DNA from 2 places in the Psychrobacillus sp. FSL K6-4615 genome. Region 1 is predicted to be linked to the other one. Evidence: a T-box and tRNA genes for the amino acid it is inferred to sense, from the RefSeq annotation. Region 1 holds a T-box; the other holds one or more tRNA genes.
The links. The T-box of region 1 lies ahead of ileS (isoleucine--tRNA ligase). A T-box ahead of a tRNA ligase gene usually reads a tRNA of that ligase, here a tRNA-Ile.

Region 1 (3,708 bases):
GAACCTTACTTAGAACCGTTTAGAAAAATTATTCCACCACTAGGAATGATTGATATTTCACCAATCGTTGCAATTTTTGTATTAAACCTAGCAATGACGGGTATATATTATATAGCTAATATAGTTCTCTAACCTCACTTCCGTGGGGTTTTTTACTATAATTGAAAGGGAAATATTATAATGGAAAATGTAATGCAACATTTTAGAAAAGAAGAACAGCCTTTTATTGAGCAGGTTGTTAGTATGATGCGGGAAGTAGAGGACCGATATGCTCCTAAGTTAACGGACTTTCTAGATCCTAGGCAGCAATTTATAGTAGACTCGATTCGTAGACAATATGAAGATATTGGTTCTAGCGCTGAAGGTGCATTAGAGGATGCGGAGAGAAGAAGAGTTCTATTGTTTCCTTCCTATTATGTTTCATCGGAAATTGATTTCTCTATGAGGGTAGTTGAGGTCCATTACCCTACTAAATTTGTAACGTTAAAACATAAGGACGTGCTTGGTTCGATGATGTCCTTAGGAATTGATCGTAGTAAATTTGGAGATATACGTGTACAAGATGGTGCCATTCAGTTCGTTGTAGCTTTAGAGGTACTGGATTATGTACGAGCTAATTTTACATCTATTGGAAAAGTGAAAGTTCATATCGATGATGTAGGAAATCCACAAGACTATTTTGTTCAACAGGAGGAATGGATGACTGAGACCTTAACGGTAAGCTCACTCCGTTTAGACACTGTAATTGCCTCAATTTTTAATATTTCTCGTCAAAAGTCTGCATCTCTTATTCAAAGTGGGAAAGTGAAAGTGAACTGGTCCGAGAAAGATCAAGTATCCCTTGAATTACAAGAACTCGATCTCATTTCTATAAGAGGACATGGAAGAGTGAAATTAATCATGATGGAAGGCAGGACAAAAAAAGATAAAATTCGATTACAAATAGGTAGATTAGAACTAAAAAATTAATTTTTATAAGAATATTTCAAATATAGATGTATTCAATCTCGTAGAAATGTATAATGGGAGAAAGAATACAAGTTTAGTAAAGTGAAGGAGATGTTAAAATGCCACTAACACCACTTGATATACATAACAAGGAATTTAGTAAAGGATTTAGAGGGTACAATGAAGACGAAGTAAATGAATTCCTTGACCAAATAATGAAAGACCTTGAAATTTTGACAAAAGCAAAAAAAGAATTAGAAACAAAGCTTAAAACTTCAAGCGAACAGGTTGGTCATTTTACTTCGATTGAAGAAACCCTACATAAATCCATTGTCGTTGCTCAGGAGGCTGCAGAAGAAGTCCGTCGCAATTCACAAAAAGAAGCGAAGCTGATTGTGAAAGAGGCAGAGAAAAATGCTGACCGAATCGTTAATGAAGCTTTAACGAAAGCTAGAAGAATTGCGATGGAAATAGAGGATCTAAAAAAACAATCAAAAGTATTCCGCAATCGCTTTAAAATGTTAGTAGAAGCACAGTTAGACTTGATCAATACTGATGATTGGAATCATTTAATGCAATATGATGTGGATACAGAAGTAATTGATCGACTATCTGTAACAGAAGATTAACATTTCTTGACTCATCGCCATACTTTACCTATAATAATTTCATATCATATAATATGCGTAGAAAAAGACGTCTAAATTTGTTTTTGATAAAGCGACCTGAGGATGGTGAGAGCTCAGGAATATAAACTCTTTAGATTATCACTTTGGAGCAAGGGCACTGAACTTTTTAGTAAGTGTCTTCGGTTAGTGCCCCGTTATGGCATTCTAAGCGGCGATTTTTTGAGAAATCGCAAGTAGGGTGGTACCGCGAGCATAACTCCTCGTCCCTTTTTGGGATGTGGAGTTTTTTTGTTTACGTGTAGATTAATACAATTTTTACGTTTTTACTAATTAGGAGGTAATAAGATGGAATACAAAGATACGTTATTAATGCCTAAGACAGCTTTCCCAATGCGTGGAAACTTACCGGTGAAAGAGTTAGAAATCCAAGCAAAATGGGCAGAGCAGAATATCTATAAAAAAGTACAGGATCATACAAAAGATCGACCATTTTTTGTACTGCATGATGGACCACCGTACGCAAATGGTGATCTTCATATGGGTCACGCATTAAACAAAGTATTGAAAGATATGATTGTCCGTCATAAGTCTATGACAGGTTTCCACGCACCGTATGTTCCAGGTTGGGATACACATGGTCTTCCAATCGAGCAAGCATTAACAAATAAAGGTGTGAAACGTAAAGAACTGTCTTTAGCAGAGTTTAGAAAGCTTTGTGAAGAGTATGCTTATCAACAAATTGATAATCAACGCTCGCAGTTCAAACGTCTGGGTGTTCGTGGTGACTGGGAAAATCCATATGTTACATTGACTCCTGATTTTGAATCACGTCAAATCGAAGTATTCGGTGCAATGGCTAAAAAAGGATACATTTATAAAGGATTAAAGCCTGTTTACTGGTCACCTTCAAGTGAATCAGCATTAGCAGAAGCTGAAATTGAATACCAAGATAAAAAATCACCATCTATCTATGTAAGCTTTAAGGTAACGGAAGGTAAAGGAGTTCTTGAAGAAGGAACAAAGTTTATCATTTGGACTACAACACCTTGGACTATTCCTGCGAACTTAGCTATTTCTTTACATCCAAAAGTGGAGTATGCAGTTGTCGAAACGAAGGGTTCTAAGTTTGTTGTTGCATTAGATTTAGTAAAAGCTGTGGCAGAAGAATTAGGCTGGGAAGAATACACAGTAGAGCGTACACTATTAGGTCAAGAAATGGATCGCTTAGTTGCAAAACATCCTTTATACGATCGTGATTCTCTTATCATTCTTGGGGAGCATGTAACAACTGAATCTGGTACTGGTTGTGTTCATACAGCGCCTGGTCACGGGGAAGATGACTTTTATGTTGGTAAAGCTTATGGATTAGATGTCCTTTGTCCAGTGGATGACCGCGGTGTTATGACTGCTGAAGCACCAGGTTTTGAAGGATTATTTTATGATACAGCTAACAAAGCAATTACAGAAGCTCTAGAAGCTGCTGGTGCACTTGAGAAACTTACATTCTTTACGCATTCATATCCACATGACTGGCGTACAAAAAAACCAGTTATTTATCGTGCTACTGCTCAATGGTTTGCTTCAATTGAGGCATTTAGAGATGAATTACTACAAGCAATTCGAGATACAAAATTTACTCCTGCATGGGGAGAGACTCGTCTATTTAACATGATTCGTGATCGTGGAGACTGGTGTATTTCTCGACAACGTGTATGGGGAGTTCCAATTCCGGTATTTTATGGGGAAGATGGAGAACCAATCCTGACAGAAGAGACGATTTCACATGTTTCTAAACTATTCCGAGAGCACGGATCGAATATTTGGTTTGAAAGAGAAGCGAAGGAATTATTACCTGAAGGATTCACTCATATTGGTAGTCCAAATGGTATCTTTACAAAAGAAACAGATATCATGGATGTATGGTTTGATTCGGGTTCATCTCATCAAGGTGTTCTAGAAGAACGGGATGATTTAGTATTCCCAGCTGACTTATACCTAGAGGGATCAGATCAGTATCGTGGTTGGTTTAACTCTTCTCTAATCACAAGTACAGCTATGTTTGGTCATGCTCCTTATAAAGGATTGTTAAGCCATGGTTTCACATTAGATGGCAATGGTCGAAAAATGAGTA
Region 2 (3,708 bases), 1.3 Mb from region 1:
CCAAAAATAACGTTTCCCTTTATATATTTCATCCCCTGCTTCAAAAAAAGCTTGTGCAGACAATCTCGATACTTCTATTGTTTCAGTATAAAAACGGTATTTTGTATTAATGGTACCGGTGGTTTTCGGCATAAATATGACCTCCGTTTAGTAACTACTCTTTTATCTAGGTTAACTAATTTACTCTACCTTTAATCATACATCTTTCTACACATTTCAGCACACATTTAGCTATAAATTTATGTTAAAATTGATATTGGATTCTTTTAAAGGAGAGAAAAAATATGTCACACGAATTTCAAGCTGACAAGGGCTGGCGCGTATGGTGGAAACTGACAAGACCACATACCCTAACTGCCTCATTTGCACCAGTTTTTCTTGGTACAATGATTGCCCTATACGAGGCAAATATTGATTGGCTATTGTTTATTGCTATGTTATTAGCTTGTCTACTGATACAAGCTGCTACAAATATGTTTAATGAGTATTATGATTTTGTACGAGGTCTCGATAGCGAGGAATCGGTCGGTATTGGTGGGGCAATTGTTAGGAATGGTGTAAAACCCAAAACGGTAATGCAACTAGCTCTATTGCTATATGTAATAGCTGCTATATTAGGTATCTATATTTGTTATGAAAGCTCTTGGCTATTATTAATAGTCGGTGCAATTTCTATGGCAGTGGGATATTTCTATACTGGGGGACCTTACCCTATTTCTAGTACTCCCTTTGGTGAGCTTTTCAGTGGGTTATTTATGGGGATGCTTATTGTTTTAATTGCAGTTTATATTCAAGTAGGTTCAGTGCCTTTATTCGCTGTATTGTTATCTGTACCAAGTGCTCTGCTAGTAGCAGCAATCATGCTATCTAATAATATTCGCGATTTAGTAGAAGACACAATAGGCGGACGAAAAACGATGGCTATATTAGTTGGTCGGAAAACAGCAATTACAATTCTAGCTTCCTATTTTGTTTTGTCTTACCTATGGATTATAGGTTTAGTAGTTTTGCAAATAATCACTCCATGGAGTTTATTAGTTTTATTGAGTTTGAAAAAACCTATACATGCGATAAAATTATTTAAACAAACAGAAAATCCAGTTAAAGTTGCGCCTGCTATGAAAGACACCGCTCTTACGAATACGATTTTTGTATTCCTTTTAGGCTTAGGTCTATTGATTGGCTATTATTTATAATATTTTAAAAAACCAGAATGCTAGTAAAAAGCTAGCACTCTGGTTTTTTTCTTATTTATAGGATAATAACTCTGCTTTAAGTACACCTTTTTTATCGACAAGCTTGATAATTCCGATTCCAGGTGCGATATAGAACGTGTAGCCATAGTTTGTGCGAACAACTACCACGTTTTGGAATGTTCCGGCTTTTACTTTAACCGTACTAGTAGTACTTTCCACATTTACATTATAAAAAGCTTGACTGTTGTCCTCTGTTAAATAATATTCTTTCGTTGTTTTTCCTTCAATCAATGGAAAAGCAATATCAAGTATGGCCCAATCTGTATGACCTACCCCAAATATTAAACGATCTTTATGTTCAATATAAGTAAAACTATTTAGGGAATTACCTTTCTTCATTAGAAAAGCTTCCGTCACATCATATTCAGAATTATAGGAATCACTAACAGTAAATTCATTTTGTGTATTTTCAGTAAAGCTAGGAGAATAAACAAGCTTCATCCCTGCTTTTGGAGTTAGCCCACCAATTACTTCTTTATTAAGCAAAGCTAGCTTACTTTTAGATGGAGTTTCATATTTCACTTTAGAACCTTTTTGTACGAAACTACTTGCCCCTACTCCATATAAGCCACCATTTGTTCCCTTATACGTATAGACTCTATATTCATCACCTTTTTTTAGTGTGCGTACTTTATTAAGTGATCCATTGGAGCCAACTTTAACTAAATTCGTGTCTGCAAGAATTGTTACTTTACCTATTTGCCCTTGTTTTAACTCTGTTTTTCCCCACATAACTTTGTTTGTAGCTGCGTCTGCTTGCATGTTACCTAAGCTTGTGAAGCCTACCGCTAGTACAAGTATGAGCATAACTTTACTAAATTTTTGAAACAACTATAACCTCTCCCTTCATTGGAAATTATATCATATTTTAAAACCACTATAAATATAACCTTAGGTTCATTATTCATGCGGTATCAATGGTCATTATGTTGTATACATTCTATTGACTGACCTTTCCATACATTGGCATAGAAAAAGAGAAAGGAATAAAATAAAAGTTAAAAATAAAAAAGGTAACCAATGATTGGTTACCTTTTTTTGAGTATGACCCCTACGGGATTCGAACCCGTGTTACCGCCGTGAAAGGGCGGTGTCTTAACCGCTTGACCAAGGGGCCAATATATGGCGGAGAAGGAGGGATTTGAACCCTCGCGCCGGTTGCCCGACCTACACCCTTAGCAGGGGCGCCTCTTCAGCCACTTGAGTACTTCCCCATATATGGCTCCGAAGGTAGGACTCGAACCTACGACCAATCGATTAACAGTCGATTGCTCTACCACTGAGCTACTTCGGAATAATGGTGGGCCTAAATGGACTCGAACCATCGACCTCACGCTTATCAGGCGTGCGCTCTAACCAGCTGAGCTATAGGCCCATTATTTTGGAGCGGGTGAAGAGAATCGAACTCTCATCATCAGCTTGGAAGGCTGAGGTTTTACCACTAAACTACACCCGCATTAAATGGTGGCTCAGGACGGAATCGAACCGCCGACACAAGGATTTTCAGTCCTTTGCTCTACCGACTGAGCTACTGAGCCTCTTCAATCTTAAAATAAAAGCTAATTGTTTAGGCTATATTTACAATTGATATGTATTAATATTATTAAATAAATGGCGGTCCCGACCGGGATCGAACCGGCGATCTCCTGCGTGACAGGCAGGCATGTTAACCGCTACACCACGGGACCATTTGGTTGCGGGGACAGGATTTGAACCTGCGACCTTCGGGTTATGAGCCCGACGAGCTACCACTGCTCCACCCCGCGACAATAAAATACTTAAGGATTATTATTACTTCCACAAACAATAAGATAAAAATGGAGGAGGAAGAGGGATTCGAACCCCCGCGCGGTATGACCCGCCTGTCGGTTTTCAAGACCGATCCCTTCAGCCGAACTTGGGTATTCCTCCAAGACATTGTTGGTGGACCTTGCAGGACTCGAACCTGCGACCGGACGGTTATGAGCCGTCTGCTCTAACCAACTGAGCTAAAGGTCCTTAAGATGGCGGCAGAGGGAGTCGAACCCACGACCTTTCGGGTATGAACCGAGTGCTCTAGCCAACTGAGCTACACCGCCATGATTTTCAAACTAATTTATAAATGGTGGAGCCTAGCGGGATCGAACCGCTGACCTCCTGCGTGCAAGGCAGGCGCTCTCCCAGCTGAGCTAAGGCCCCATAAATAATAACTGGTCGGGAAGACAGGATTCGAACCTGCGACCCCTTGGTCCCAAACCAAGTGCTCTACCAAGCTGAGCTACTTCCCGTTATATGGTGCGCTCGGCAGGACTCGAACCTGCAACCTCTTGATTCGTAGTCAAGTGCTCTATCCAATTGAGCTACGAGCGCAATGTTTCAAAAAAGTGGTGCCGAGGACCGGAATCGAACCGGTACGGTAGTCACCTACCGCAGGATTTTAAGTCCTGTGCGTCTGCCAGTTCCGCCACCCCGG

Region 2: it encodes a tRNA-Ile, which carries the amino acid that the T-box ahead of ileS (isoleucine--tRNA ligase) is inferred to sense. The anticodon was not compared.

Annotation. Positions count from the first base shown of each region.
Region 1 covers NZ_JBBOYQ010000001.1:1,185,845-1,189,552, forward strand. The annotation lists gene MKX53_RS05570 (YggT family protein) at 1-132, shown strand, start outside; gene MKX53_RS05575 (YlmH family RNA-binding protein) at 181-969, shown strand; gene MKX53_RS05580 (DivIVA domain-containing protein) at 1,068-1,577, shown strand; T-box leader at 1,627-1,848, shown strand; gene ileS (isoleucine--tRNA ligase) at 1,923-3,708, shown strand, end outside.
Region 2 covers NZ_JBBOYQ010000001.1:2,480,168-2,483,875, forward strand. The annotation lists gene MKX53_RS12330 (isochorismate synthase) at 1-132, opposite strand, end outside; gene MKX53_RS12335 (1,4-dihydroxy-2-naphthoate polyprenyltransferase) at 285-1,196, shown strand; gene MKX53_RS12340 (hypothetical protein) at 1,248-2,087, opposite strand; tRNA gene MKX53_RS12345 (tRNA-Glu) at 2,302-2,373, opposite strand; tRNA gene MKX53_RS12350 (tRNA-Ser) at 2,380-2,470, opposite strand; tRNA gene MKX53_RS12355 (tRNA-Asn) at 2,476-2,550, opposite strand; tRNA gene MKX53_RS12360 (tRNA-Ile) at 2,555-2,631, opposite strand; tRNA gene MKX53_RS12365 (tRNA-Gly) at 2,639-2,712, opposite strand; tRNA gene MKX53_RS12370 (tRNA-Phe) at 2,719-2,794, opposite strand; tRNA gene MKX53_RS12375 (tRNA-Asp) at 2,869-2,944, opposite strand; tRNA gene MKX53_RS12380 (tRNA-Met) at 2,948-3,022, opposite strand; tRNA gene MKX53_RS12385 (tRNA-Ser) at 3,075-3,167, opposite strand; tRNA gene MKX53_RS12390 (tRNA-Ile) at 3,178-3,254, opposite strand; tRNA gene MKX53_RS12395 (tRNA-Met) at 3,261-3,334, opposite strand; tRNA gene MKX53_RS12400 (tRNA-Ala) at 3,359-3,434, opposite strand; tRNA gene MKX53_RS12405 (tRNA-Pro) at 3,447-3,523, opposite strand; tRNA gene MKX53_RS12410 (tRNA-Arg) at 3,529-3,605, opposite strand; tRNA gene MKX53_RS12415 (tRNA-Leu) at 3,621-3,708, opposite strand, start outside.